4 regions of the Streptomyces sp. NPDC049813 genome follow, and region 3 is predicted to be linked to each of the others. Evidence: riboswitches for the same ligand, from Rfam matches in the RefSeq annotation. Region 3 holds a riboswitch; each other region holds the start of a gene.
What was found. A riboswitch is a leader RNA that binds a small molecule or an ion and turns the genes downstream of it on or off. The one in region 3 is predicted to bind thiamine pyrophosphate.
Positions count from the first base shown of each region.

Region 1: another riboswitch for thiamine pyrophosphate. It lies ahead of thiC (phosphomethylpyrimidine synthase ThiC); the one in region 3 lies ahead of thiO (glycine oxidase ThiO).
Region 2: another riboswitch for thiamine pyrophosphate. It lies ahead of ACIBW6_RS24755 (thiamine ABC transporter substrate binding subunit); the one in region 3 lies ahead of thiO (glycine oxidase ThiO).
Region 4: another riboswitch for thiamine pyrophosphate. It lies ahead of ACIBW6_RS28855 (purine-cytosine permease family protein); the one in region 3 lies ahead of thiO (glycine oxidase ThiO).

Region 1 is NZ_JBITLI010000006.1:308,098-315,450, forward strand. Features, by position in the region: gene ACIBW6_RS16310 (SsgA family sporulation/cell division regulator) at 15-482, shown strand; gene ACIBW6_RS16315 (YibE/F family protein) at 555-1,928, opposite strand; TPP riboswitch at 2,000-2,164, shown strand; gene thiC (phosphomethylpyrimidine synthase ThiC) at 2,157-3,935, shown strand; gene ACIBW6_RS16325 (hypothetical protein) at 4,010-4,888, opposite strand; gene ACIBW6_RS16330 (metallophosphoesterase) at 5,071-6,138, opposite strand; gene ACIBW6_RS16335 (LacI family DNA-binding transcriptional regulator) at 6,367-7,353, opposite strand, start outside.
Region 2 is NZ_JBITLI010000013.1:14,051-21,403, forward strand. Features, by position in the region: gene ACIBW6_RS24750 (ABC transporter permease) at 1-1,566, opposite strand, end outside; gene ACIBW6_RS24755 (thiamine ABC transporter substrate binding subunit) at 1,542-2,621, opposite strand; TPP riboswitch at 2,704-2,820, opposite strand; gene rlmN (23S rRNA (adenine(2503)-C(2))-methyltransferase RlmN) at 2,891-3,997, opposite strand; gene ACIBW6_RS24765 (hypothetical protein) at 4,018-4,452, opposite strand; gene ACIBW6_RS24770 (nitroreductase/quinone reductase family protein) at 4,543-5,028, opposite strand; gene ACIBW6_RS24775 (phosphatidate cytidylyltransferase) at 5,211-6,401, opposite strand; gene frr (ribosome recycling factor) at 6,434-6,991, opposite strand; gene pyrH (UMP kinase) at 7,167-7,353, opposite strand, start outside.
Region 3 is NZ_JBITLI010000012.1:205,324-212,676, reverse strand. Features, by position in the region: gene ACIBW6_RS24365 (Rv2175c family DNA-binding protein) at 1-308, opposite strand, end outside; gene ACIBW6_RS24360 (NAD(P)/FAD-dependent oxidoreductase) at 386-1,618, opposite strand; TPP riboswitch at 1,779-1,892, shown strand; gene thiO (glycine oxidase ThiO) at 1,890-3,146, shown strand; gene thiS (sulfur carrier protein ThiS) at 3,143-3,343, shown strand; gene ACIBW6_RS24345 (thiazole synthase) at 3,351-4,145, shown strand; gene pknB (Stk1 family PASTA domain-containing Ser/Thr kinase) at 4,306-6,252, shown strand; gene ACIBW6_RS24335 (deoxyribonuclease IV) at 6,350-7,213, shown strand; gene ACIBW6_RS24330 (sulfite oxidase-like oxidoreductase) at 7,235-7,353, opposite strand, start outside.
Region 4 is NZ_JBITLI010000017.1:35,486-42,838, reverse strand. Features, by position in the region: gene ACIBW6_RS28880 (hypothetical protein) at 1-76, opposite strand, end outside; gene ACIBW6_RS28875 (50S ribosomal protein bL37) at 342-419, opposite strand; gene ACIBW6_RS28870 (alanine--tRNA ligase-related protein) at 806-1,978, shown strand; gene ACIBW6_RS28865 (DUF4097 family beta strand repeat-containing protein) at 1,994-2,779, opposite strand; gene ACIBW6_RS28860 (aspartate/glutamate racemase family protein) at 3,019-3,720, opposite strand; TPP riboswitch at 3,832-3,930, shown strand; gene ACIBW6_RS28855 (purine-cytosine permease family protein) at 3,922-5,337, shown strand; gene ACIBW6_RS28850 (class I SAM-dependent methyltransferase) at 5,447-6,346, shown strand; gene ACIBW6_RS28845 (response regulator transcription factor) at 6,396-7,136, shown strand; gene ACIBW6_RS28840 (sensor histidine kinase) at 7,123-7,353, shown strand, end outside.

The DNA.
Region 1 (7,353 bases), on a different contig from region 3:
TGACGGGGTAGGCGATGCGCGAGTCGGTCCAAGCAGTCCAGGCAGAGGTCATGATGAGCTTCCTCGTCTCCGAGGAACTCTCGTTCCGCATCCCGGTCGAGCTTCGCTACGAGCCCGGGGATCCCTACGCGGTGCGCCTCACCTTCCATCTCCCCGGAGACGCGCCCGTGACCTGGGCGTTCGGCCGGGAGCTCCTCGTCGACGGGGTCAACGGCGCGACCGGTGACGGCGATGTCCGGATCTCTCCCGTCGCCTGCGCGAGCGGCGGCGCCACCGACGAGCTGCCGGGCGAGGTGCACATCCGGCTCCAGGTGGGCGGCGATCACGCGCTGTTCCGGGCGGGCGTCGCGCCCCTCATCGCGTTCCTCGACCGCACCGACAAGCTGGTCCCGCTCGGTCAGGAGCAGGCCCTCAGCGACTACGAGGCCGAACTCGACGAGGCACTCGACCGGATCCTCGCCGAGGAGCAGAACGCCGGCTGATCACCCACCGTCACCAGGGGCCGTTGGCGTAACGCTTCAGCAGCGCGGTGCACCCGAGCCGCTCCGCGCCGCTCAGCGTTTACGCCGCCGTCCCCGGCCGCCGCGAGCTGAAGCCGGGGGCGCGAGCTTCCGGGACTCCGGCCGGTCGGCGCTGACCACCAGGGCGGCCAGCGCGGTGGTCACCGGCACCGCGGCCACCAGGCCGATCGAGCCGACCAGCGTCCGCACGATCTCCTCGGCCACCAGCTCACTGTTGGCCACGTCGACCACACTGCTCTGCGCGATCGAGAAGAGCAGCAACAGGGGCAGCGCCGCACCCGCGTAGGCGAGGACCAGCGTGTTGACGACGGACGCGATGTGGTCGCGGCCGATCCGGATCCCCGCCCGGTACAGTCCGCGCCAGCCCATCGTGGGGTCGGCCTCGTGCAGCTCCCACACCGCGGACGTCTGGGTCACCGTCACGTCGTCCAGGACGCCGAGCGAGCCGATGATGACGCCGGCGAGCAGCAGACCGCTCATGTCGATGTGCGGATACAGGCCGTGGATCAGGCCGGTGTTGTCGTCCGTGTTGCCGGTCAGCGCCGCCCAGCCGATGAACAGCGAGCCCAACAGGCCGATGAGCAGCAGCGATACGAGGGTACCGAGGACCGCGACCGAGGTCCGGGCCGTCAGGCCGTGGCACATGTAGAGCGCGATCAGCATGATCGCGCTCGCCCCGACGACCGCCACCACCAGCGGGTTCGAGCCCTGGAGGATCGCCGGGAGGATGAAGAGCGTCAGGACCAGGAAGCTCACCGCCAGCGCGACCAACGCCATGATTCCGCGCAGGCGGCCCACGACCACCACGACGACGGCGAAGATCCCGGCCAGCAGCGCCATCGGGAACTTGCGGTTCACATCGGTGACCGAGTACTGGAGGTTCTCCGGCGCGTCCGGTGCGTAGGCCACGATCACCTGCTGGCCGCCGTGCAGTTGGCGCGGCGAGTCCGGCTGGACGACCTCCGTGAACGTGCGGCCCGTGTCCTTGCCGGTGTCGATCCGGATCGACGCCTTGCCGCAGGTACCGGTGGCCTGTTGCTGGGCGGACGAGCCCTCGGCCGTGGAGGTGTCACCGGTGGGCGTCTCCCCCGAGGCGTTCACCGACGCGCACGCGACCTTGTCGACCTTGGTGACCGTGGCCTGCTGCGTCTGCCGGTCGAAGCCGACACCCGTGCGCTCGTGCGCCGGGGCGCCCCCGGGCCACAGGACGGCGAGGCCGACGACGACCGCGACGGAGAACGGCACGAGGATGGCCGCGATGACCTTGCGCAGGTGCCGGGAGACGGGCGCGGCAGGGCCGTGGCTGTGGGAATGACCGTGCCCGTGACCGCCGTTGCCGTGGCCCGACGGGCCCGGTCCGTGCGGCGGTCGGGGCGGCGGAGGCGGGGGCTGCTGGGTGGTGGTCACCGCCCGATCATCGCAAGAACGGCAGGGGCCCTCTGTTCAACGCGTCCGAAGGGGCGCTAGCGTGGAGCCACCTTTGCACACGCGGGAGCTCGGAGCACCGGGCTGAGAGGGCGCTGACCTTCGTCCCAGCGCGTTTCACGTGAAACAGCGTGGAGCGCCGCCGACGAACATCGCTGCGTCGACCGCCGAACCTGTTACCGGGTAATGCCGGCGTAGGGAGTAGGTCTCATGACCACAACGGACGCACGCACGCCTGCCTCCAACGGCTCGGAGCCGGAGGCCGGACAGTCCATCGGCTGGCACAAGGGGTACATCCGGGGCTCGCGCCCCGACCTCAACGTGCCGGTCCGCCAGGTGCACCTCACCAACGGCCAGGCCGTCACGCTGTACGACACCTCCGGCCCGTACACCGATCCGACCGTCGACACCGACGTCCGCCGGGGGCTCGCCCCCCTCCGGGAGAACTGGATCATCGCCCGGGGCGACACCGAGGAGTACGCGGGGCGCCCCGCCCGCCCCGAGGACGACGGCATCAAGCACACCTCGCCGCGCGGCGGGCTGCGCAACCTCGACGCGGTCTTCCCCGGTCGCCCGCGCCAGCCGCGCCGCGGCCGGACCGGCGAACCCGTGACTCAACTCGCCTACGCGCGGCGGGGCGAGATCACCCCGGAGATGGAGTACGTGGCCATCCGGGAGAGCGTCGAGCCGGAGGTCGTGCGGGAGGAGATCGCGGCGGGCCGCGCCGTCCTGCCCGCCAATGTGAACCACCCGGAGATCGAGCCGATGATCATCGGCAAGCGGTTCCTGGTGAAGGTCAACGCCAACATCGGCAACTCCGCGGTCACCTCGTCCATCGAGGAGGAGGTGGAGAAGATGACCTGGGCGACCCGCTGGGGCGCCGACACCGTCATGGACCTCTCCACCGGCCGCAACATCCACACCACCCGCGAATGGGTGCTGCGCAACTCCCCCGTCCCCATCGGCACCGTGCCGCTCTACCAGGCACTGGAGAAGGTCGACGGCAAGGCCGAGGAGCTGACCTGGGAGATCTACAAGGACACGGTCATCGAACAGGCCGAGCAGGGGGTGGACTACATGACGGTCCACGCCGGCGTCCGGCTGCCGTACGTCCCGCTGACCGCCGACCGCAAGACCGGCATCGTCTCGCGCGGCGGGTCGATCATGGCCGCCTGGTGTCTCGCCCACCACAAGGAGAGCTTCCTCTACGAGCACTTCGAGGAGCTCTGCGACATCCTCGCCGCGTACGACGTCACGTACTCCCTGGGGGACGGGCTGCGTCCGGGCTCCATCGCGGACGCCAACGACGCGGCGCAGTTCGCCGAGCTCAGGACGCTCGGTGAGCTGAACGGCATCGCCAAGCGGCACGGCGTCCAGACCATGATCGAGGGCCCGGGCCACGTCCCGATGCACAAGATCAAGGAGAACATCGACCTCCAGCAGGAGATCTGCGAGGAGGCCCCGTTCTACACGCTGGGCCCGCTGACCACGGACGTCGCTCCCGCGTACGACCACATCACCTCCGGGATCGGCGCCGCGATGATCGCCTGGTGGGGCACGGCCATGCTCTGCTACGTCACGCCCAAGGAGCACCTGGGGCTGCCCAACCGCGACGACGTGAAGACCGGCGTCATCACGTACAAGATCGCGGCCCACGCGGCGGACCTCGCCAAGGGGCACCCGGGCGCGCAGGACTGGGACGACGCGCTCTCCGACGCCCGCTTCGAATTCCGCTGGGAGGACCAGTTCAACCTGGCCCTCGATCCGGACACGGCCCGGGAGTTCCACGACGAGACGCTGCCCGCCGAACCGGCGAAGACCGCGCACTTCTGCTCGATGTGCGGTCCGAAGTTCTGCTCGATGAAGATCTCGCAGGACATCCGCCGCGAACACGGCACCACGAAGGCGGAGGTCGAGGCGGGCATGGAACAGAAGTCGAAGGAGTTCGCGGAGGCGGGCAACCGCGTCTATCTGCCCCTCGCCAACTGACCTGCCCGGAGCCCTGACCACGGGCTCGGTGCTGCTGCCCCGAGCCCGGTCACGGCCCCTGCCCCGGCCCGACCTCAGTCGGGCCGGTGTTCCGGGCCGCCGTAGTCCGGGCTGGTGAAGTCCGGACTGGAGAAGCCCGCGCGCTGGCCCGTGGCGGTGCCGCCCCCGTCGGGGCTGCTGAATCCCGGCCGGTTGTAGCCGAGCTGCGGCATCCGGGACGCGCTGCCGCCGCCCCGGCCGCCGAGCGCCCCACCGGGTGCCGGGCCCGCCTGGGCGTCCCGCAGAAACGGCAGGATGCCGCGTTCGAGCAGGGCGGTCCCCCAGGCTTCTCTGGCGCGCTCCACCTCTTCGTCGGCCTCGCTGTGGGCATGGGCCGGCAGCGAGGTCGATCCGTTGCGCAGGGCCGTCAGGAGCAGGCAGACCGCGGCGACGAGGATCCCCGCGGCCGTGAGCGCGCCGAAGACCCAGCCGGCCGACAGCAGCGCGTCGGCGAAGTCCGGCGGCGGGCTGAGCATCTTCAGGATGTAGCCGACCAGCAGGAAGATCGCGGCCGCGGTCCCGGCGAGGACCGGGGCCAGCACGACGGCGACCGCGGCGACCCCGGGGCCCGTGGTCTCCGCGACCTCGCCCACCGTGGCGGCGAACCCCAGAGGGTTGCCGCCGCCTGATTCGGCCGTGCCGGAGGTGCCTCCTTCGCTCGGCGGACGGGCCCGGCCCGACGAGGCGCGCAGCTCGTCGCGGACCGTGGTGTAGTGCTCGTACTCGGCGGCGGCCGCCGTGCTGATGACCGCGGCCGCGCTCAGTGCCATGGTGCGCAGTTGTTCGGGGTTGAGCCGCTGGCCGACGGCGGCGAGATCAGGCCGGTTCGGTGCGGTACGCAGCGCCTCATCGAGGATCCGCTCGAACTCGGGGCGGTCCTCGTTCAGCAAATGCGGAGCGCTGTTCATGTGCATCCCCCGATGCTCCGTAGGGCTTGGTGGCCCGCATGGTTACGAGCCGTCGGGCAGAAACGGAGGGGAGCCTGCTACGGATAGGCCGATGGTAGAGCGGTCACGGCGCGCGGTGACAGGGGGTTTCCGAAAATTGCCCCCCGGCCCGCCGGACCCTTTGTCCTTCGCGCCTGCCCGCCGAACTGTCAGATATCCATGGGGAGTTGCTGGACCAGCAGCTTTCCGGCCATGGTCACGCCGCCGTCCATGGCGATGGCCAGACCGCCCGCGTACACATGCGGCCCCTCGACGGCGGGCCTGCTGTCCTCGCCGTCGGCGTCCTCGGTGCCGACCTCGCCGAGGAGGTAGGGGATCGGGCTGTGGCCGTGCACGACGCGCGAGCCGCCGAAGGCGCCCAGCAGCTCGCGTACGGCGCCCGGGCCCGACTCCCCGTCCCGGAACGCGAAGCGCTTGGTGAACTTGCGGAACAGGTCCCAGCACTCGTCCGCGTCGTTGCGCGTGAGCGTCTCGCGGACCGTGTCGTTGACCGCCTCGATCGAGTCGCCGTAGTCGAGGTAGGCGGTGGTGTCCGAGTGCATGAGCAGGTGGTCGTCCTCGATCTCGATCGCGTCGAGCCGGGACATCCACTGCAGGTGCACGTCCTGGAGGCGGTCCATGTCCGCTTTCTGGCCGCCGTTGAGCAACCAGGCCGCCTGGAAGGTGGCGGTACCCGCGCCGGAGTTGACGGGGGTGTCGCCGAACCGCTTCGCGCCGAGCAGCAGCAGCTCGTGGTTGCCCATGAGTGCCTTGCAGTAGCCGCCGGCCGCGGCCGCCTCGGCGCTCAGCCGCATCACCAGGTCGATGACGCCGATCCCGTCGGGGCCGCGGTCGGTGAAGTCGCCGAGGAACCACAGGCGCGCGTTGCCCGCCGCCCAGGTGCCCTCCGCGTCGACCAGCCCCTTGGCGTGCAGCGCGGCGAGCAGCTCGTCCAGGTAGCCGTGCACGTCGCCGACGACGAAGAGCGGGCCCATCCCCTCGTCCGGGCGCGGCCCCGGCTGGACGGTCTCGACCGGCACGGTGTCCCCCCGGCTGATGACCGGCAGATCGCGCTCGGTCGGCGTGTATCCGTCGGGGAACGGCGCCGGCTCGGGGGAGTCGGGGCCCGGCTCGGTCGCCATCACGTTCGCCGGTACGTCATGGACGTACGCGGGAACGCGGAAGTCGCGCAGCGTCTCCGTGCGCGCTGCGGGTCCCTGACCGGCCCCCTGAGTCATCGACCCCTCCACCATTGCGCCGCCTGTGCACCGGATCGGACTGCCTGGTCGCAGCGGCCCGCGGTGTCGTCCGCCCATCATAGGAATGCGGCTCGCGCTGTGTGATGCACCAGGGGTGGTGAATCGGTGACGGGTGGCTGTTCACCACGCTTTTCTCCCGAATTGGTGTGGACTTTTCCTCTCGTCCGCGCGGGCGGCGGCAGGGCGGCGGGCGGTGGGCAGGGGCGGTCAGCCCTGCCGCGGGGAGCGGGGAGGGCTGACCGTGGTGCGCTGCGGGCGGCGCTGCGAGGAGGTACGGACGATCAGTTCGGTCGGTATCACCTGCTCGACCGGCTGGTCCGGGTCGACCCCCTCGATGGCGTCGATGAGCAGGTGGACGACGGCCGTGCCGATCCGCCGCGGTTTGAGCGAGAGGGTCGTGATCGGCGGTTCCGTGGTGGCGTACACCGTCGACTCGCTGCAGCACACCAGCAGCAGGTCCTCCGGCACGCGCAGTCCGTAGCGGCGGGCGGCGGCGAGCAGGTCGGTGCCGTTCGGGTCGAACAGGCCGTAGACCGCGTCGGGGCGGTCGGGGCGGGCGAGCAGCCGGTCGGCGGCGACGGCGCCCGCGCACGGGTCGTGCGCCGGATAGGACTCGTAGACCGGCTCCTGCCCGATCCGCTCGCACCAGTGCAGGTAGGCGGAGGTGGACAGGTGGGTGTAGGTGTCCGTGGTGGTGCCGGTGAGCAGGCCGATGCGGCGGGCGCCGGCCTCGGCGAGGTGGTCGAGGATGCCGAGGACGGCGGCCTCGTGGTCGTTGTCGACCCAGGCGGTCACGGGCAGCGTGCCCCCGGGGCGTCCGTCGGAGACGACGGGCAGGCCCTGGCGGACCAGCTCGCTGACGACGGGGTCGTGGTCGGAGGGGTCGATGACGACGGTGCCGTCGAGCGCGACGTTCGACCACACGTCGTGGCGTGAGGTGGCGGGCAGGATGACGAGCGCGTAGCCGCGGGCCAGCGCGGCGGAGGTGGCGGCTCTCGCCATCTCCGCGAAGTACGCGAATTCGGTGAAGGTGAAAGGTTCATCCCCGTAGGTCGTCACGGTCAGGCCGATCAGGCCCGACTTGCCGGTACGGAGGGTGCGGGCGGCCGCGGAGGGGCGATAGCCCAACCGGTCGGCGACCTCGCGGACATGGCGTCGGGTGGCGTCCGGGAGCCTGCCCTTGCCGTTGAGCGC
Region 2 (7,353 bases), on a different contig from region 3:
GGCCCGGCCGAGCAGGCGTGCCACGGCGACCGGCAGGGTGGGGTTGTCGGGCCGGGCGATGAAGACGGTCGCCCCGAACTCGCCCAGGGACACCGCGAACGCGAACCCGGCCGCGACCAGCAACGCCCGGCGCACCAGCGGCAGATCGACCTCCCGCCAGGCCCGCAGCGGAGAGGCGCCGAGCACGGCGGCGGCCTCCCGCAGCCGGCCGTCGACGGCCCGCAGCACCGGCAGCATGGTCCGTACGACGAAGGGGACGCCGACCAGAGCCTGGGCGAGCGGCACCAGGATCCAGGACGCCCGCAGGTCGAGCGGCGGCTCGTCGAGCGTGATCAGAAAGCCGAAGCCGACGGTCACCGCGGAGACCCCGAGCGGCAGCATGAGCAGCGCGTCGAACCCGCGTACCAGGCGCCCCGCCCGGCGGGTCAGCGCCGCGGCGGCGAGCCCGCCGACGACGAGCGCGATGCCGGTGGCGGCGAGCGCGTACTCCAGGGAGTTCCCGATGGCGTCGATCGGCGGCACCAGGAAGGTCCCCCCGTCGGCGTCGCCGAGCGCCCGGTAGTACGCGAACCCGTACCCGCCCGGCGTGTCCAGCGAGCGCTGCACGAGTACGCCGAGCGGCAGCAGGATCAGGACGGCGACGGTCGCGAGGACGCCGGCGAGCAGCGTCCACTGGCCCACGCCGCGCGGCCGGCGCGCGGTGTGCGCGGCGTCGACGAGCCGCAGGGTGCTCTCGCGGCGCCGCACGCTCCACGCGTGCACGCCGAGGATGAGCCCCACCGCGACGAACTGCACCAGCGTCAGGACGGCCGCGGTCGACAGGTCGAAGATCTGCGCGGTCTGCCGGTAGATCTCGACTTCGAGCGTCGAGTAGCCGGGGCCGCCCAGGATCTGCACGACGCCGAAGGACGTGAAGGTGAACAGGAAGACCATCAGGGCCGCCGCCGCCACGGCCGGGCCGAGCGCGGGCAGGGTCACCGTGCGCCAGGCCGCGAGCCGCGAGGCGCCGAGCATCCGCGCGGCCTCCTCCTGCCGCGGATCCAGCTGCGACCACAGCCCGCCGACGGTCCGTACGACCACCGCGTAGTTGAAGAAGACGTGCGCGACGAGGATCGCCCACACGGTGGTGTCGAGCCGGACGCCCCACAGCTCGTCGAGCAGCCCGCCCCGGCCGACCAGCGCGAGGAACGCGGTGCCCACGACGACGGTCGGCAGCACGAACGGCACGGTGACGACGGCCCGCAGCAGCTGCTTGCCGGGGAAGTCGAGCCGGGCGAACACGTAGGCGCCCGGCAGCGCGATCAGCAGAGTCAGCGCGGTCGAGGCGAGCGCCTGCCACGCCGTGAACCACAGGACGTGCCGCAGGTCCGGCTCGCCCAGCACGTCCGCGATCCGCCCGAACTGCCAGGCGCCGCCGACGAACAGCCCCCGGCGGACGATCGCGAGGACCGGGTAGGCGAAGAAGACGGCGAAGAACGCGACGGGCACGGCCATCAGACCGAGCCGCGCCGCGCTCCCGCCGCGCGGCCGGACCCTGGCGGTCACTTGCGGACGAGCGAGGTCCACGACTTGACCCAGTCGTCTCGGTGGTCCGCGATCACGCGCGGGCTCAGGGTCGCGGGATCGTCGACCCGCACCGCGTACTTGCGGTAGTCGGCGGGAGCCGTGGCGTCCTCGGCCACCGGGTCGACGAACATGTTCAGCGGCATGTCCTGCTGGAACTCCTTCGAGATCAGGAAGTCGAGCAGCGCCCGCCCGCCCTTCTCGTTCCCGGCCCCGTCGAGCAGCCCGGCGAACTCGACCTGGCGGAAGCAGGTCCCGGTGGCGACACCGACCGGCGAGGTCTTCGGCTGCGGTTCGGCGTAGATCGCCTCGGCGGGCGGCGAGGAGGCGTACGAGACGACGAGCGGCCGGTCGCCGCCTGCCTTCTTGCCGCCGGCGCTCCCGCTGAACTCGTCGTTGTAGGCCTGGTCCCAGCCGTCGACGACCTTCACGCCGTTGGCGACGAGCTTCTTCCAGTACCCCTGCCAGCCGTCGTCGCCGTACCGGGCGGCGGACCCGAGCAGGAAGCCGAGACCGGGCGAGGAGGTGGCCGCGTTCTCGGTGACCAGCAGGTTCTTGTACGCGGGCTTGGCGAGGTCGGCGAACGAGGAGGGGGGCGTCAGCTTGTGCTCGGCGAAGTACTTCTTGTCGTAGTTGACGCAGATGTCGCCGGTGTCGACGGGTGTGACGCGGTGCTTCGCGACGTCGAGCTGGTACGCGCTGGGCACCCGTTCGAGCCCCTTGGCCCGGTACGGGGCGAAGACCCCGTTGTCGAGCGCCCGGGACAGCAGGGTGTTGTCGACGCCGAAGAAGACGTCGCCCTGCGGGTTCCCCTTGGACAGGATCGCCTTGTTGACGGCCTGCCCGGCGTCACCGTCCTCCAGCACCTTCACCCGGTAGCCGGACTTCTTCTCGAAGCCCTTCAGGACGTTCTTGGAGACGGCCCACGAGTCGTGGCTGACGAGAGTGACGGTCCTGGAGTCGCCGGAGGCCCCCTCCTCGGACGACCCGCACGCGGACAGCGCGACGATCCCGAGGCCCACGGCGAGCGCCAGGTATGTGGTCCTGCTCGTTCTCATTACGAATTCCTCCTGGAATGACCAGGAGAAGACGCGGCCCTGCCCGGCGACCCTCGAAGGGCCGCAGGGCAGGGCGCAACAGCATGAGTGATGACCGAACTTCCTACCCGGAATGACCCGGGCGAGGTTCAGAGGGTCTGCGGCCTGTCCTGCTTCGGTGCCGCACTCTCAGCGCTGTGGCGCTCCCCTGTCGGAATATGCAGATGTAAGCGATTCGATGGTGCGTACGGCGTGCACGTCGGTGTGTACGTCGGTGTACGAGCCCCAGGCTACCGCTCGGTGGCGGCGAGCTGACCACACGCCCCGTCGATCTCCTGGCCACGGGTGTCCCGGATGGTGACGGGGACACCATGGGCGGCGATCGCGTCGACGAACGCCTTCTCGTCCTCGGGCCGCGACGCGGTCCACTTCGACCCGGGCGTCGGGTTGAGCGGGATGAGGTTCACGTGGACCGGCTTGCCCCTGAGCATGCGGCCGAGCCGGTCGCCACGCCACGCCTGGTCGTTGATGTCGCGGATCAGCGCGTACTCGATGGAGAGCCGGCGCCCGGACCTGGCGGCGTACTCGAACCCGGCGTCGAGCACCTCGCGCACCTGCCACCGCGTGTTGACCGGGACGAGGGTGTCGCGCAGCTCGTCGTCGGGGGCGTGCAGCGAGATGGCGAGGCGGCACTTGAAGCCCTCGTCGGTGAACCGGTTGATGGCGGGCACCAGCCCGACCGTCGACACGGTGATGCCCCGCTGCGACAGGCCGAGCCCGTCCGGCTCGGGGTCGGTCAGCGCGCGGATGGCCTGCACGACGCGCTTGTAGTTGGCGAGGGGCTCGCCCATCCCCATGAAGACGATGTTGCTGAGCCGGGCCGGACCGCCGGGGATCTCACCGTCCCGCAGCGCGCGCATCCCGTCCACGATCTGGTGCACGATCTCGCCGGTCGACAGGTTCCGGTCGAGCCCGGCCTGTCCGGTGGCGCAGAACGGACAGTTCATCCCACAGCCGGCCTGCGACGAGATGCACATCGTCACCCGGTCCGGGTAGCGCATCAGCACGGACTCGACGAGCGTCCCGTCGAACAGCCGCCACAGGGTCTTGCGGGTGGTGTCCTGGTCGGTCGACAGGTGCCGCACGACGGTCATCAGCTCGGGCAGCAACGCCTCCCGCAGCTTCTCGCGCGACCCGGCGGGGATGTCGGTCCACTCCGCGGGGTCGTGCGCGTACCGCGCGAAGTAGTGCTGCGACAGCTGCTTGGCGCGAAACGGCTTCTCACCGATCGCGGCAACGGCTTCCTTCCGCTCGGCGGGCGAGAGGTCGGCAAGGTGCCGCGGCGGCTTCTTGGCTCCGCGGGGGGCGACGAAAGTGAGTTCTCCGGGCTTAGGCATGGCTGTACCAGTGTGGCAGATCAGCGGGGGTGACCTCGGCTCGTCCCCGACGACGCCTCGCAGTCCGTGATGATCTGCTGCGCATACCGGTCCTGGGGGGCGATCTCCTCGATCGTTTCGCGTGCTCGCTCGGTCCGGCCTGTTCTGCAGAGGAACCGGACCAGCGTGCAGAGGGCGTCGCGATCGCCGTTCTCCGCGCGCTCGCGGAGCACCGCTGTCATCCCGCGGTCGCGAAGCGCTCGGTTGAGTCGCCGGCGGGCGTGGACGTCCGTGCGGGCCAGATCCGTGAGCTCCGCGAGTCGTCCGGCGTGGGCGAGCAGGTCCATGTGCCACAGGTGGTTGCCGTGTTCGGTGGGGTCGGTGGAGTAGCACGCGGCGTGGGCGCTCACCAGGGCGATGGCCCTGTCCCAGGCACCGGAGCGCTCGGCCGCCTGCGCCTGCTCGAACCATCGCACCGAAGGAGTATCGCCCACCCCTCGCGGAGGGCAGCGGGCCGGATGCCTCTTGCGCCCGGCACGCGTCCAGGTCCGCGTGCGGCCGGGATCTCAGTCGGGCCCCGGGCCCCCCGCGCGGGGCTCCAGCACCACCACCGCCGTCTCGGACGGGCGGCGGGACGCGAAGGCGTCCAGGTTCTTGTCGGTCTCGCGCCAGCGGGCCCACAGGCGGGTGCGTTCGTCGCCGGTCGCGGCGCGGGCTCGTACGGGACGGGGGCCGTCGACCAGGGTGGCGGTCGCGTCCGGGTGGGTCTGGAGGTTGAGCCACCAGGCGGGCTCGGGCGCGCCCCAGCCGTTCATCGCCAGCGTGACCAGGTTCGGCCCGTCCTCCACGTAGCCGAGGATGACGTCGCGGCGGGTCCCGGTGCGGCGGCCGGTCGTGCTGAGCCGGAGGGTCCCCCAGCGCCGGCCGCGCGGCCGCCACAGCGCGACCCGGCCACCCAGCACCCGCAGGCCGCCGCGGTGCGCCACCCAGGCCAGCCGGATGAACCAGCGTGGTGGCAGCCGCGGCGTCCCCGCCCGTTCCCCGACCGGCATGGCAGCCTCCTCGCGCCCGAGTGCGTACGGCTCGCTCCCGAAGGTAGCGGCAGCGGCCGAGGGCCGACAGGGTTCCCGTACGGGACAGGGGCCCCGTACGGGACAGGGGCCCGGTACGCCGACGAGCCCCCACCGTCAAACGGTGAGGGCTCGTACACAGGCCACAGAGGCGACCGCTCGGATCAGGTCGACCCCACGAACAGCACCTGCAGCAACCACACCACCGGCGCCGTCGGCAGCAAGGAGTCCAGGCGGTCCATGATGCCCCCGTGCCCGGGGAGCAGCGTGCCCATGTCCTTGATGCCGAGGTCCCGCTTGATCATGGACTCGCCGAGGTCGCCGAGGGTGGCGCTGGCGGCGACGCAGGCGCCCATGACGAGCCCCTGCCACCAGCTCCCGTCGTCGATCAGGAACTGCATGCACAGCACGCCCGCCGCCATCGCGAACGTGACCGCGCCGACCAGCCCCTCGCGGGTCTTGCCGGGGCTGATGCGCGGCGCGAGCTTGTGCTTGCCGAACCGCCAGCCGATCGCGTACGCCCCGGTGTCGCTGACCACGGTGAGGATCAGGAACGTCAGGACGCGCCAGGCTCCGTCGTCCGCGGTGAGCATCATCGCGACGAACGTCGCGAGGAACGGTACGTAGAACGCCGCGAAGACGCCCGCCGTGACGTCCTTCAGGTAGCCCTCGGGCGGTTCGGTCATCCGCCACACCAGGACGGCGAGCGCGGTCAGGGCCATCGCCACCCAGGCGCCCTCCGCGCCCCGGACGTAACCGGCGACGACCATCGCGGCGCCGCCGACGGCGAGCGGCACGAGCGGCGCCTTGATGGCCTTGCGCTCCTGCAGCCGCGACGTCAGCTCCCACAGGCCGACGACGACGGCGACCGCTATGACGCCGACGAAGACCGCCTTGACGATGAAGAGCGACGCGACGATCACCACGCCGAGCCCGACGCCGACCCCTATGGCCGCTCCGAGGTCCCGACCCGCGCTCTTCTTCGGCGGCAGAGGCTGGACCGGGGGCTGCGGCTGCGAAGGAGCGGCCGGTGCGGGCTGCGGCGCCGCCGCACCGGCCACGGGCTCCTCGGGAGCCCGCGGCGCCCGCGGCGTCGTCTCGTCGCGGAACAGGGGGCCGCTCAGTCGAGCGGCCCCTCGGTCCTCCTGGTCACCGTCACCGCCACCGGCGGGCACGTCAGGCATATCGGGCACGATGGGCATGGGCCGAGTCTCCTCAACCGCGTGCCGTTCATACGCGGGACCCGCCGGAGCGCGCCCCTGGTCGTACGCGGGTCCCTGCCCGTAGGCGGGCCCGTGGGCGGCAGGCCCCCAGTGCCCGGGCCCGGACGGCGCCCCCCAGGAAGAGTCGTTCACGGATTCCTCGAACCTCGATGTTCCGCGCTCACTCAGACTTCGAGCAGCTCGGCTTCCTTGTGCTTGAGCAGCTCGTCCACCTGGGCCACGTACTTGGCGGTGGTGTCGTCCAGTTCCTTCTCGCCGCGACGGCCCTCGTCCTCGCCGATGTCGCCGTCCTTGATCGCCTTGTCGATGGCGTCCTTGGCCTTGCGGCGGACCGAGCGGATGGAGACCTTGCTGTCCTCCGCCTTGGTCTTGGCGACCTTGATGTAGTCGCGGCGACGCTCCTCGGTGAGCTCGGGGAACGTCACTCGAATGATGCTGCCGTCGTTGCTCGGGTTGACGCCCAGGTCGGAGTCGCGGATCGCCTGCTCGATGTTGCGCAGCGCGCTCTTGTCGAACGGGGTCACCACGGCCATCCGCGGCTCGGGCACCGAGAACGAGGCCAGCTGGTTGATCGGCGTCAGCGCGCCGTAGTAGTCGGCCACGATCTTGTTGAACATCGCCGGGTGCGCACGACCGGTGCGGATCGCGGCGAAGTCCTCCTTGGCGACGACGACGGCCTTCTCCATCTTCTCCTCGGCCTCGAGGAGGGTCTCTTCGATCACCACTTGCTCCTGCGTGTCTTGAGTGAGGCCCGGCTTGCGCGGGGGCGGCCGGCTGCGTCGCGTGTCTGTTCCCCGCGCCGTTTCCTGCTGGTCCTGCGGTGTCCTTGCACGGTGTCCGACCGGCAGGACATTGTCCATCCCTTGCGGCCCTCGCGGGGCGGTACGGACGTGAGGGTCAGGCGCGGGTGCCCTGGTCGCCCACGAGCGTCCCGATCTTCTCACCCTTGACGGCCCGGGCGATATTGCCCGACGTCAGCAGCTCGAAGACGAGAATGGGCAGCTTGTTGTCGCGGCACAGGGTGATCGCGGTCATGTCGGCGACCTTCAGGTCGCGGGTGATGACCTCGCTGTAGCTGAGCGCG
Region 3 (7,353 bases):
GCCTGCGCGGGCGTGCCCGGCAGGGTGGGGTCGGGGGTGAAGAGCCACTCCAGCATCTCTTCGTCGCTGAAGCCGTCGTCCCGCAGCAGCGTCAAGGTGCCGGTGAGCCCCTTGACGATCTTGTCGCCGTCGATGAAGGCGGCGGGCACGTGCAGTGCCCGGTTCTCCCCACGGCGTACGGCGATCACCTGGCCCTCCTTCACCAGCTGCCGCACACGCGTCACCTCGATGCCGAACTGCTCGGCGATGTCGGGGAGGGTGAGCCAGTCGGGGACGAGAGCTTCGGTCTTTGCGTCAATCTCGGTCACGGGACAAGCCTGCCATCCCGCACCGACAGTCGGCGAGCCGGTCCGGGCTGACCAGGTGTTCCGCGGCCGGGCGGGGCTCAGGCGAGGGCGGACTTCAGCGGCCGGGCCGGGTCGGCGAGCCGCTCCGGGTCGAGCGCGGTGCCCGCCTCGATGAGCTTGCGGCCCTGCGCCAGGTCGCGGGGCCGGCCGACGGCCAGCACCCCCACGAGGGCGCCCGCGCGCAGCCAGCACACCGACCACGCGGCGCCGGCCGGGTCGCCGCGCCACACCGTGGTGTCGGCGGCGCGGTGGTGGCCCGCGTACTGCACGAAGCGGCCGAACTGCTCGGACCAGAAGTAGGGCACCGGGTCGTACACCGCCGGTGTCTCACCGATGATGTTCGCCGCCACCGTGCGCGGGCCCTGGAGGGCGTTGTCCCAGTGGTGGACCAGCAGGCGCTCCGCGTAGCGTCCGGAGGGGAAGGACGAGCAGTCCCCCACCGCGTACACGTCGGCCCGTGAGGTCCGCAGCCCGGCGTCGGCCAGGACCTCGCCGTGCCCGCCCAGGTCGATGCCGGAGCCGGCCAGCCAGGCGGTGGCCGGGCGGGCACCGATGCCGATGACGACGGCTCCGGCGGGCAGCTGCGTCCCGTCGTCCAGGACCACGGAGCCCGGCTCGACGCTCCGCACGCGCGCGTGGGTGCGCAACTCGGCTCCCGCGTCCGCGTACCAGGCGGCCATGGGGGCCGCGATCTCGGCGGGCAGCGCCCCGGCGAGCGGGCGCCCGGCCGCCTCGACGACGGTGACGCGGCAGCCCGCCTCGCGGGCCGCGGTGGCGAACTCGGCGCCGATCCACCCGGCGCCCACCACGACCACGTCGCGCTGCTCGGCGAGGACGGGCCGCAGCCGGGCGGCGTCGTCGAGGGTGCGCAGCAGGTGCACGGCGGGGTCGGCGTCGGTGCCGGGCAGCCGGACCGGTTCGGCGCCGGTGGCGACGACCAGGACGTCGTAGCGGACCGGGCCCGCCGCCGTGTCCAGCTCGTGGTCGCCGGGGCGCACCCCGGTGACCTCGCGGCCCAGCTCCAGGGTGACGCCGAGCGCCGCGAAGTCCACGTCGAAGGCGGAGCCGTCGGCCTTGCCCAGCAGGACGGCCTTGGAGAGCGGCGGCCGGTCGTAGGGCCGGTGGGGCTCGGCGCCGATCAGCGTGACGGGGCCGGCGAAGCCCTGTTCGCGCAGGGCCACGGCCGTCTGCACGCCGGCCATCCCCGCGCCGACGATGACGACGTGCCGCTGTCCCAGCGCTGTCCCGGTGCCGCTCCGCTGCTCGCTCACCGGATCACTTTAGGCACCTGATCTTGCGTGGGTCAGCGACGCGGACCACTCCCGTGCCGTGACGTCCTGCACACGTGTCACCGGTTTAGCCGCCGGGCGCAAGGAGAGAGCGGGCGACCGTACTTACTGCGGCTCGGGCACAGGAGTTAGGGTGACGGCGTAAAGCACTCGCGGGAGCCCGTACGCAGCGGGCTGAGAGGGAGGCTGGGACGGCCTCCGACCGTACGAACCTGATCCGGGTCATGCCGGCGAAGGGAGGGGCTGGACGCCCATGTCGCGTACGTCACCCGAGGCCACCGACGTCCTTGTCGTCGGTGGCGGCATCATCGGTCTGGTCACCGCCTGGCGGGCCGCGCAGCGCGGCATGTCCGTCGCGGTCGTGGACCCCGCGCCGGGCGGCGGGGCCGCCCAGGTGGCGGCCGGCATGCTGGCCGCCGTCACCGAACTGCACTACGGCGAGGAGACGTTGCTCGGCCTGAACGTCGCCTCCGCGCGCCGCTACCCGCAGTTCGCCGCCGAGCTGTCCGAAGCCTCCGGCCAGGACCTCGGCTACCGCGCGTGCGGCACGCTGGCGGTCGCCCTGGACGCGGACGACCGGGCGCACCTGCGTGAACTGCACGCCCTGCAACGGAGGTCGGGCCTGGAGTCCGAGTGGCTGTCGGGCCGGGACTGCCGCCGCCTGGAGCCGATGCTCGCGCCGGGCGTGCGCGGGGGCCTGCGGGTCGACGGCGACCACCAGATCGACCCGAGACGGCTCGCGAGCGCCCTGGTGACGGCCTGCGAGCGCGCGGGCGTGACCTTCCACCGGCGGCGGGCCGAGCGGCTCCACGTGGTCCGGGACCGGGCGTGCGGCGTGGTGGTGTCCGAGAGCGCCACGGAGGGTGCCTCCGGTGGCGCGGGCGACGGGGCCCCCGACGGCTCCGCGGCGGGCGGCACCCTGCTCGCGGCCGACCGGACCGTGCTCGCGGCGGGCAGCCACAGCGGGCGGCTGGCCGGCGTCCCGGACGAGGTCCGGCCGCCCGTCCGCCCGGTCAAGGGCCAGGTGCTGCGCCTCACGGTGCCGCCGGGGTACGCGCCGTTCCTCAGCCGCACGGTCCGCGCGGTCGTCCGCGGCAGCCACCTCTACCTGGTGCCGCGCCTCAGCGGCGAGCTCGTCGTGGGCGCCACCAGCGAGGAGCTGGGCTGGGACACCACGGTGACCGCGGGCGGGGTCTACGAGCTCCTGCGGGACGCGCACGAGCTCGTCCCGGGCATCACGGAGCTGCCCCTGACCGAGACCTGCGCGGGCCTGCGCCCCGGCTCGCCGGACAACGCCCCGCTGCTCGGCCCGACCGCCCTGCCCGGCCTCCTCCTGGCCACCGGTCACCACCGCAACGGCGTCCTGCTCACCCCGGTGACCGGGGACGCCATGGCGCAGGTCCTGGCCACCGGCGAACTGCCGCCGGAGGCCCGGCCGTTCACCCCCGGCCGGTTCGCCGGGGCGGCCCCCGGCGACCTCAGCGACGTCTCCTTGGAGCAGCCCGTATGAACGTGTCCCTGAACGGCGAGCCGCGCGCGGTGGCCGCCGGCCTCACCCTCGAAGCCCTCGTCACCACCCTCACCACAGCGCACTCCGGCGTCGCCGCCGCCCTGAACGAGACCGTCGTCCCGCGGACCCGGTGGGCCGTGACGGCGCTCCGCGACGGAGACCGCGTCGAAGTCCTCACCGCCGTACAAGGAGGCTGATCCGGCCATGGCAGACGACGCTTTCGTCCTCGGCGACACCACCTACTCCTCGCGCCTGATCATGGGCACGGGAGGCGCCCCGAGCCTCGACGTCCTGGAACGCTCCCTGGCCGCCTCCGGCACCGAACTCACCACCGTGGCGATGCGCCGGGTGAACGCGTCGGTGCACGGCTCGGTCCTGTCGGTCCTGGAGAAGCTCGGCATCCGGGTGCTGCCGAACACGGCGGGCTGCTTCACCGCGGGCGAGGCGGTGCTCACCGCCCGCCTCGCGCGGGAGGCGCTCGGCACGGACCTGGTGAAGCTGGAGGTCATCGCCGACGAGCGCACCCTGCTGCCCGACCCGATCGAGACCCTGGACGCGGCGGAGACCCTCGTCGACGACGGGTTCACGGTGCTGCCCTACACGAACGACGACCCGGTCCTGGCGCGCAAGCTGGAGGACATGGGCTGCGCGGCGATCATGCCGCTCGGCTCGCCCATCGGCTCCGGGCTCGGCATCCGCAACCCGCACAACTTCCAGCTGATCGCCGAGCACGCGCGCGTGCCGGTGATCCTGGACGCGGGCGCGGGCACCGCGTCGGACGTGGCGCTCGCCATGGAGCTGGGGTGCGCGGGTGTGATGCTCGCCTCGGCGGTGACGCGGGCCCAGGAGCCGGTGCTGATGGCCGAGGGCATGCGGCACGCGGTGGAGGCGGGCCGGCTGGCGTTCCGCGCGGGCCGCATCCCCAAGCGGCACTTCGCGGAGGCCTCCTCGCCCACCGAGGGCCGCGCGCACCTGGACCCCGAGCGCCCCGCGTTCTGACCGGGACCTACCAAGCGGGCCACGGCACCGGCCACGGTTGCGGGCCACGGCACCAGCAACGGTCGCGGGCCACAGCACCGGGTCACAGCTCTGCTGCAGTCCGGGTCCGGTCCGGCAGCGGGCCGGGGGCCTGTCGGCGGCTCCTCGTAGACTCGCCTGCGTGGACACGACCCTTCAGGACCCTTCCCCGGCCTTCGGCCGGGGAGACCCCATGCTCGGGCACGTGCTCGACGGCCGGTACCGCGTCGACGCGCGGATCGCGGTCGGCGGGATGGCCACGGTCTACCGGGCCGTGGACACCCGCCTCGACCGCGTGCTCGCGCTCAAGGTGATGCACCCCTCGCTGGCGACGGACGTGTCGTTCGTCGAGCGCTTCATCCGCGAGGCGAAGTCGGTGGCGCGGCTCGCGCACCCGAACGTGGTGGGGGTCTTCGACCAGGGTGCCGACGGCGCGTACGTCTACCTGGCGATGGAGTACGTCGCGGGCTGCACGCTCCGGGACGTCCTGCGGGACCGGGGCGCGCTGCGGCCCCGCGCGGCGCTCGACATCCTGGAGGCGGTGCTCGCCGCGCTGGGGGCGGCGCACCGCGCGGGCTTCGTGCACCGCGACATGAAGCCGGAGAACGTCCTGATAGGGGACGACGGCCGGGTCAAGGTCGCGGACTTCGGCCTGGTCCGGGCGGTGGACACCGTCACGAGCACCACGGGGACGCTGCTCGGCACGGTCTCGTACCTGGCGCCCGAGCAGATCGAGGACGGTACGGCGACGCCGGGCGTGGACGTCTACGCCTGCGGGGTCGTCCTCTACGAGATGCTGACCGGCGCCAAGCCGCACCCCGGTGACACCCCCGCCCAGGTCCTCTACCGGCACCTGAACGAGGACGTGCCCCCGCCGTCCGACGTCGTGCCGGGCCTGCCGCCCGCCCTGGACCGGCTGGTGGCCTCGGCGACCGCGCGGGACCCGCGGGCCCGCCCGCACGACGCGGTGGCGCTCCTCGGCCACGTACTGGAGGCTCGCGCCGCCCTGACCGAGGCCGAGCTGGACACCGATCCGCCGGGGGCCCGGGAGGTGCCGCACGCGGGTGCGGACGACCGGACGAGCGTGCTGCCGGGGGCGGTGCAGCAGCCGCTGCCCGCGGAGGCGGACGGCGTGCACCGTACGAGCCTCCTGCAGAGTCCGCCCCCGCCGCCGCCCGCCCGACGGCGGCGCACCGGCGGCAGGCCCCGGCGCGGCACCTTCGCGGTCGTCGCGGCGCTGCTGCTGGTCCTCGGGGTCGGCGCGGGCGTCTGGTACATCAACGCGGGCCAGTTCACGCAGGTCCCGTCCCTGCTGGCCAAGACCGAGGCGCAGGCGAAGCAGCGGCTGGACGCGGCCGGTCTGCACCCGGGCGGCACGACGGCGTACCAGTACAGCGACGCGTACGAGCGCGGCACCGTCATGGCCACGGACCCGGAGGCGAACGCCCGGATCCGGGACGACGGGACGGTGCAGCTGACGGTGTCCAAGGGGCCGAAGACGGTCAAGGTCCCGGACGTGGCGGGCTCGCGGCTGTCCGAGGCGAAGAGCGACCTCAAGGACCGGGGCCTGGAGCCCGGCATGGTCACCAAGGAGTTCAGCGAGGAGACCGACAAGGGCTCCGTGGTCCGTACGGACCCGAAGGCGGGCACGGTCCGCGCCACCGGTTCCGCGGTCGCCCTCGTCGTCTCCAAGGGTGCGCCGGTGGACGTCCCCGACGTCACGGGCGAGTCGGAGGACGACGCCGTGGCCGAGATCGAGGACGCGGGCCTGAAAGCGGAGATCGCCACGGCCCGGGTCACCTCCGACGAGGACGAGGGCGACGTGGCCCGCCAGTCCCCCGCCGACGGCCGGCTCGCCGAGGGCGACACGGTGACCCTGACGATCTCCAAGGGACCCCCGATGATCGAGGTCCCGGACGTCACGGGGCTGAGCGTCGACGACGCCCACGCGAAGCTGGAGGACGCCGGTTTCGACGTGGACGAGGACCGGGGTCTCCTCGGCCTGTTCGGCGACACGGTCAAGAGCCAGTCCGTCGAGGGCGGCGAGAAGGCCGCCAAGGGCTCGACGATCAAGATCACCATCCGCTGAGGCCGGGCCCCCCGCCCCAGGCCCCTGGCCGAGGCGGGGGCGGGCGGCGCGTCGGCCCGTTCATGACACCCTCGTCGGCCATGACACCCTTGGCCGGGTGAACAGCAGCATCCGCAACCCCATCGGCGGGCACGTCCCCGTGGCCGGCGGTCTCGCCACCGTCGGGCTCGCGTGGGCCCACGACGTCCGGGCCGAGGCCGTCCAGGTCTTCGTGGCCAACCCGCGCGGCTGGGCCACCCCGCCCGGCAACCCCCGGCAGGACGAGGAGTTCCGCGCCCGGTGCGCGGCCGAGGGCGTCCCGGCCTACGTCCACGCGCCGTACCTGATCAACTTCGGCTCGCACACCGAGGCCACCGTGGAGCAGAGCGTCACGTCGATGCGGCACTCGCTGCGCCGGGCCCGCGCGATCGGCGCCCTCGGCGTGGTCGTGCACACCGGCTCCGCGACCGGCGGCCGGGAGCGCTCCGTGGCCCTCGCCCAGGTCCGCGAGCGGATGCTCCCGCTGCTCGACGAGCTGACCCACGACGACGACCCGTTCCTGCTCCTGGAGTCGACCGCGGGCCAGGGCGCGTCCCTGTGCGCGCGCACCTGGGACTTCGGGCCCTACTTCGACGCCCTGGACCACCACCCGAAGCTCGGGGTCTGCCTCGACACCTGTCACATCTACGCGGCCGGCCACGACCTCGCCGGCCCGGGCGGCATGAAGCAGACGCTGGACCTGCTGGTGGACACGGTGGGCGAGGGCCGCCTCAAGCTGATCCACGCCAACGACTCCAAGGACGTCGCCGGCGCGCACAAGGACCGCCACGAGAACATCGGCTCGGGCCACATCGGCGCCGAACCCTTCCGGGAGCTGCTCTCCCACCCGGCGACGGAGGGCGTCCCGCTGGTCATCGAGACGCCGGGCGGCAAGGCGGGCAACGCGGCGGACATCGCCCGCCTGAAGGAACTGCGCCCCTAGGGCCTGTCTGGCGGCGCCGGGCTACAGCTCGGGGCCGTCCCCGGGCTCCTCCTGGTAGGAGTAGCGCTGCTCCTGCCACGGGTCGCCCACGTTGTGGTAGCCGCGCTCCTCCCAGAAGCCGCGCCGGTCGGCGGTCATGT
Region 4 (7,353 bases), on a different contig from region 3:
GCGAGACGGCTCCCAGGGCCAGCAGTGCGGCGACGCCGCCGGCGGCGATGAAACGGTTGCGAATGTTCTTGCGCATGATGGTGCCTTCCCCGTTCGACGTGCTCGGTGGCCTTTTGCTTGACGCCCCGAGCGGCTCGGTCACTGGGAAAGATGGCCGGTGCGCCGGGTCAGTTCCAGGAATTCCGAGGAATTTCCTCCTGCGCTGGTCCCGGGCGGCGGAGAAAAAGGGTTGTGCGAAGAAATGAAAAGAACCGGCAAAAGGGCGGTGCCGGACGGGTCGGTGGACAGACAGAAGCGGGACGGCACCTGAGTACCGTCCCGCTTCTCTTGCTCTGCGCCCCCTAGGACTGGGGACGGCTGCCGTGGTTGGCGCCGTTCTTGCGGCGGGCCTTCTTCTTGCGGCGTCGCTTCGAGGACATCGCTACCTCCAGGGTCGGTGATTCTTGTGGTTCTCCCTGGAACAGTCCAGGCGAGCACGACCCCTCCTACCCGTTCCGATCCGCCTCATGCGTGACCTACGGCACTTCACCCGCCCGGGTGACCCGGCCCGCGAGTAATCAGGTGCCTGCCCAAGAGGCCCGCGTTACCCTGGTCCGCATGAACGTCACGGCCATGCGCACCAGCACCGCGACCGCGCGAGCGACCAGCTCGCCGGTTGCCGCCGCCTGACCTTCACCCCACCCATCGGCGACCGGAGACGGCCCGCCGATGGTTCCGTGGCAGCTACACCGCACTCACCCCGGTTCCCGACGCTCGTGCGGACCCGTGTCCGGTGCCTCCCCGCCCAGCCGCGAAGGAGCACCCCATGCAGACCGAGACGATCATCCAGACGTTCGTCGAGTACTACGAGGAGCGCGGCCACCGCCGCGTCACCGGCTCGACCCTGCTGCCGCCGCCCGGCGACCCCGTCCTCTTCACCACCTCCGGCATGCACCCCCTCACCCCGTACCTGGAGGGGCGCCCGCACGAGCTGGGGCGGCGGCTGGTCAACGTACAGCGCTGTCTGCGCACCACCGACGTCGACGAGGTCGGCGACCCCACCCACCTGACGGTCTTCGAGATGCTCGGCACCTGGTCGCTCGGCGACTACGAGGGACCCCAGAGCCTCGAATGGGGCTACGACCTGCTCACCGAGGGGCTCGGCATCGATCCGGGGCTGCTCCACGCCACGGTCTTCGGCGGCGACGAGCAGGTGGGCCCGGACCAGGACTCGCTGCGGGTGTGGCAGGAGCGCGGGGTCCCGGTGGAGCACACCGTCGAGGACAACTGGTGGTCCAACGGGCCCGTCGGCCCGTGCGGCCCCGACTCGGAGATCTTCCTGTGGACCGGTGACACGCCGCCGCGCTCGACACCCTCCGGCGACGAACGCTGGGTCGAGGTGTGGAACCACGTGAGGATGCGGCACCGCCGGCTGCCCGACGGCTCGCTCGTCCCGCTGCCGCAGCGCAACGTGGACACCGGGCTCGGCCTGGAGCGGCTGGCCGGCCTGCTCCAGGGCAGGAGGTCGGTCTTCGAGTGCGACGTCTTCACCCCCTGGCGCGAGCAGCTGCCCGGCCTGTGGCACCTGGACGAGCCGTCCCTGCGCCTCGTCAGCGACCATCTGCGCTCCGCCATGGTGGTCGTCGGGGACGGGGTGCGGCCCGGCAACACGGGCCGTGAGTACGTCCTGCGGCGTCTGATGCGCCGCGCCCTCACCGTCCTGTGGCGCGACGACCCCACCCGTCGCCTCGGCGACCTGCCGGGCGAGTTGTACGAGCACACGCGGGAGCGCTTCGGCCAGACGCCGCGCGGTGACGACGTGCGCCGCGTCCTCCTCGACGAGGAGGACCGCTTCCGCCGGCTCCTCGACCGCGGACGGCAGGTGCTCTCCCGCCCCCGGTTCCGGGGTCCGCTCGACGAGGAGGACCTGCACTACCTCCACGACACGCACGGGCTGCCCCGGGATCTGGTGCTCGGTCTGCGGCCCCAGGGCTCGTAGGGCCGGCCGGGCCGCTCACTCCCGTGCGGCCCGGACGTCGCCGTTGACCGTGGCGAGCGTCATGGTGCGGTCGGAGCCGGCGCCGTCGGTGGGCACGGTGACGGCGGGCCGGCCGTTGTCGGTGGTGGCCGCGACGCGGTAGGCGGGGGAGTCGTGCGGGACGGTGACGTCCACGGAGCCGTTCACGGTCCGCCCGGAGGCCTGGCCGGGGGCGGTGGCGCAGTCGAGCGTGACATCGCCGTTGACCGTCCGCGCGTGCAGGGCGGCGGCCCGGACCGTGGTCGCCCGCACGGAACCGTTGCGGGTGACGAGGCGCACGGTCGCGTCCTTCGCGCCCGAACCGGCCACCGTCACATCGCCGTTGACGGTGGTCAGGTCCAGGGCGCCGGTCACCCCGGCGACGTCGATCCCGGCGTTGCGGGCGGTGACGGTGACCGAGGCGCCGGCCGGGACGTCGACCTCCGGCATGCGGGGGCACGGCCGGGCTGGTTCCTGCTGGTCCTGCTGGTCCTGCTGGTCCTGCTGGTCGCGCCCGTGGCACGACAGGTCGAGGACCTGGGTGCGGCCCTGCCGGGACCAGTGCGGGGTGGCGGCCGGGTCGACGCCCACCCGGTCGCCGTCCGTCGGCCGCAGCCGCACCCCGTTGTCCGTGGTGACCGTCAGGCGCAGGTCCGACGCGGCCGGGGCGGCGCCCTCGGCCGGGGACGCGGGGCGCCCGCCGTCTCCTCCGCAGCCGGCGAGGAGGGGGAGGACGGCCAGTGCGGCGGCCGCGGCGGCCAGGTGCCGGGCGGATGACTTCATCGCTGCCTTCATGCCGACCGATTGCCCCGTACGGCGTCCAGGTCACCCGGACGGTTGCCGCACAGGATCCCGGGGCCCCCGTTCTCCGCCCGGGAGCGGAGAACGGGGCGGCGAGCTCACTGCCGAACCCTCCCGGGAGGAACTCGGACGCGGCCGCTGTGGCACGGACTCCCCTGAAAGACGGGGCCGAAACCTGGCGGGCCCGTCGGGTGCCGGGTCGCGGCGGCGTGGCGGGCCCCTCAGGGCGTCAGGTCGCGCAGTGCCTCGCGTACCGCCGCCTGCGCGTGCAGCCGTGCCGTGGGGAAGACGGGCACCGGACTGTCCTGCGCACCGATCAGCAGCTCGATCTCGGTGCAGCCCAGGACGATGCCCTCGGCGCCCGCCGCCACCAGCGCGCCGATGACCTCCTGGTAGGCGGCGCGGGAGGCGTCACGGACCACGCCGAGGCACAACTCCTCGTAGATCACGCGGTGGACGAGCGCCCGGCCGGCGGCATCGGGGACGAGCACGTCGAGGCCGCCGGCGGCGAGGCGGCCCCGGTAGAAGTCCTGCTCCATGGTGAACGCGGTGCCCAGCAGCCCGACCCGCGTCAGGCCCGCCGCCCGCACCGCCTGCGCCGTGGCGTCGGCCAGGTGGAGCAGCGGCACGGCCGTGGCGGCCTCGATCCGGTCGGCGACCTTGTGCATGGTGTTCGTGCACAGCAGCAACAGGTCGGCGCCGGCCGCCTCCAGGCGCCGCGCGGCGTCGGCGAGGATCCGGCCGGCCGCCTCCCAGTCGCCGCGGACCTGCAACCGCTCGATCTCCGCGAAGTCGACGGAGTACAGCACGCACCGCGCCGAGTGGAGTCCGCCCAGCCGCTCCCGCGTCAGTTCGTTCAGCAGCCGGTAGTACTCCGCCGTCGACTCCCAGCTCATGCCGCCGATCAGCCCGATGGTCCGCATCCGCATCCGGCGACTCTACGCGGCGCGGGCGGGGCACGGGCAACTCCCGCGGCCGCTGTCCGGGGCCGCCGTCGGTCTCATCCTGGGCAGCGGTTAGTCTTCGCAGCGGTACTGCCCGACACGGGGTGCCCCGCACACGACGGGGCTGAGATCACACCCGTAGAACCTGAACCAGTTAGCACTGGCGGAGGGATGTCAGCGATGTCGATGCCGCACGCTTCCACGGAACCGCACGCCGCCCGGCGGCCGGGCGCGACCGCCTTCGACGGGCGGATGCCCGCCGCGCCCGGGGACTGGCGGCCCGAGGCGCGCGGCATCGCCCCGGTCCCCGAGAGCCACCGGTACGGCGGCGCGGGACGGCTGTTCACCGTGTGGTTCGCGCCGAACCTGACCATGAGCGGTGTCTTCACCGGCACCGTCGGCGTCGCCCTCGGCCTGGACTTCGCCACCGCGCTGGCGGCCGTGGTCCTCGGCACCGTGCTCGGCGCCGTGCCCACCGCGTACCTCGGCACCTGGGGCAGCCGCACCGGAGCGGGGCAACTGCCGCTGGCGCGCCTGGCGTTCGGCCGGGCCGTCGTCGTGCCGGGCGCGCTGCAATGGCTGTCGTCCATCGCCTGGGACGCGCTCATCGGCCTGTTCGGCGGCGACGCGCTCGCCCGGCTCTGCGGCTGGCCGTTCTGGCTGGGGGCCCTCGTGATGATGGCCGCCCAGGGCGCGTTCGGCGCGCTGGGCTACGAGGCGATCCACCGCCTGCAGAAGTGGATGACGGCCGTCCTGGCGGTCGCCTTCTGCGCCCTGGCGCTGCGCCTGGCCCACGCGGGCGTCACCCCCGCGGGCCAGGGCGGCGCGCACGGCGCAGACCGGGCCGGCGCGTTCGTCCTGACCGCCACCATCGCGCTGAGCCTGGCGATCTCCTGGGCGCCCTACGCCAGCGACTTCAGCCGCTACCTGCCCCGCGCCACCTCCGCCCCCCGCATGTTCTGGTGCACGCTGGCCGGTGTCGTCGTGTCGTTCACCGCCGTGCAGGCGCTCGGACTCTGGGGCGCCTCCGTCTTCACCGACCAGACCGCGCAAGGGGTCGACTCGCTGCTGGGCGGGGGTGCGGTCGGCTCGGTCGGGTTGCTGGCCGTGGCGCTCGCCGCGCTGTGCAGCAACGCGATGAACGACTACAGCGGTTCGCTCGCCCTCCAGGTGATCGGGGTCCGCGTGCCGCGCCCGCTCGCCGCCGGGCTCGCCGCGCTCCTCGGCTTCCCGCTGGTCCTGTGGATGCACGCCGCGGACACCGCCGCCCGCTTCCAGAACGTGCTGCTGTTCGTGGGCTACTGGATCCCCGGCTTCGTCGCGGTCGTCCTCGTCGACTGGCGGGCCCGGGCCCGCGCCCGCGGCGGCGCCCCCGTCGAGCTGGCCGCGGAGGAGGCCCGGACGCGGCCCTTCCTGCCCGCTCTGGCGGCCTTCCTGGCCGCGTTCGCCGCGACCGTGCCGTTCATGAACACGAGTCTCTACGTCGGTCCGGTGGCCGAGGCGCTGCACGGCGCGGACCTCGGCTACTACGTCGCCTTCGTCACCGCGCTCGTGGTCTACGCGCCGTTCCGGCTGCGGGGCGCAGGACGGGCCTGACCTGCTCTCACCTGCGTTTCCTTGCGCCTGGCGCCCATAGAAGCAGACGTCTCTTGCGTGATCCGCAAGACCTTATGCGTCAGTGGAGAACGCGCGTACGGTCGGAGGCATGACGCACCACGGACCCGCAGGTCACCACGGAGCCCCCGGCCACGCGCACGCCCACGACGCCGCCCCGCAGGACGACGAGCTCGCCCAGATCCTCGACCTCGACGCCGAGCTGTTCGCCGACCACCTCGCGGCCACGACCCGCAGGATCGCCGACCTGGCCACCGGCGGCGTCCGGCACGTCGTGGACCTCGGAGCCGGCAGCGGCACCGGTACCTTCGCCCTGCTGGAGCGGTTCCCCGAGGCCCGGGTCACCGCCGTCGACAGCTCGGCCACCATGCTGGACCGGCTGACCCGGACCGCCGTCGCCCGGGGCCTGGCCGCCCGGGTCCAGCCGCTCCGGGCCGACGCGGGACAGCCCCTGCCCGGCATCGACGCGGCGGACCTCGTCTGGGCCTCCGCGTCCCTGCACCACCTGGACGACCCCGCCGCGGCGCTGAAGGGCCTGTTCACCACGGTGCGCCCGGGCGGGCTCCTGGCCGTCGCCGAACTGGACGGGATGCCCCGGTTCCTGCCCGACGACGCCGTCCCGGACCGCCCCGGCCTGGAGGCCCGCTGCCGCGCGGCGCTCACCGCGCTCCAGACCGAGCACGTACCCCACATGGGCTCCGACTGGCGCGGCACGCTGGAGGCGGCCGGATTCGCCGTCGAGTACGCCCACACCGAGGAACTGCGCCTCGACGCGCGGACCCCGTCGCCCGCGGGCGCGGGCCAGTACGCCTACCTCGCACTGCGCCGCATCCGCGAGGCCGTCGACGGCCTGGTCGACGCCACCGACCTCGCGGCGCTCGACACCCTCCTGGACGGCGGCGCGCAGGACGTGCGCCACCGCGGCGACCTCGACGTGCGCTCCACCCGCGAGCTGTTCCTCGCCCGCCGCCCCGCGGACACCGGCCGCTGAGGACCCGCCGCCTGCCGCGGCCCGGCGCGGCTCGCCTACGATCGGCGACGTGTGCGCATATGTCATGGTCGCCGAAGACGACGCGAAACAGGCCGAGTTGGTCCGCCGCTATCTGGAGCGGGAAGGCCACGCCGTCACCGTCGTACCGGACGGGCGCCGGGCCATCGAGGAGGTCCGGCACCGCGAACCCGACCTCCTCGTCCTGGACGTGATGATGCCGCGGGCCGACGGCCTGGACGTCGTCCGGGTGCTGCGGGCCGAGGCGCGCGAGCTGCCGGTGCTGATGCTGACGGCTCGCACCACCGAGGACGACCTGCTGCTCGGCCTCGACCTCGGCGCCGACGACTACATGACCAAGCCGTACAGCCCGCGCGAGCTGATGGCGCGGGTGCGCACCCTGCTGCGCCGCACCCGCCGGGGCGGCCCCGCCGCGCCCGCCTCCCCGCTGCTGCGGGTCGGTTCGCTGGTCATCGATCCCGACCGGCACGAGGTGTCGGTCGACGGGACGCCGGTGGAGTGCACCCCGGGCGAGTTCCGGCTGCTCGCGGCGATGGCGGCGGAGCCGGGCCGGGTCTTCGGCCGGCCGCGACTCCTCGCGGAGCTGCACGGGTTCGACCGGTACATCAGCGACCGCACGGTCGACGTGCACGTCATGAACCTCCGCAAGAAGATCGAACCCCAGCCGCGCCGCCCGATACGCCTGCTCACCGTGTTCGGCGTCGGCTACAAGCTGACCGACCCGGCCGGGCCGGCCGGCCCGGCGAAGGACGCCCGCAGTGCGTCGGCGTGACCGGGACGGCGGCGCCCGCGCGACCGCACGCGGCGACCGGCCGCCGCTGCGCAAGAGCCTGCGCGGCCGGCTCCTCGGCGTCTCCGTCCTCGTCGCCACCTGCTCGGTCGCGGCCACCGCGTGGCTCGCCGTGCAGACCACGTCCGGCGCCATCAGACAGGAGCAGGGCCAGAACCTCGCCGACGACACCAGGATCTACGACACGCTCCTCGGGTAC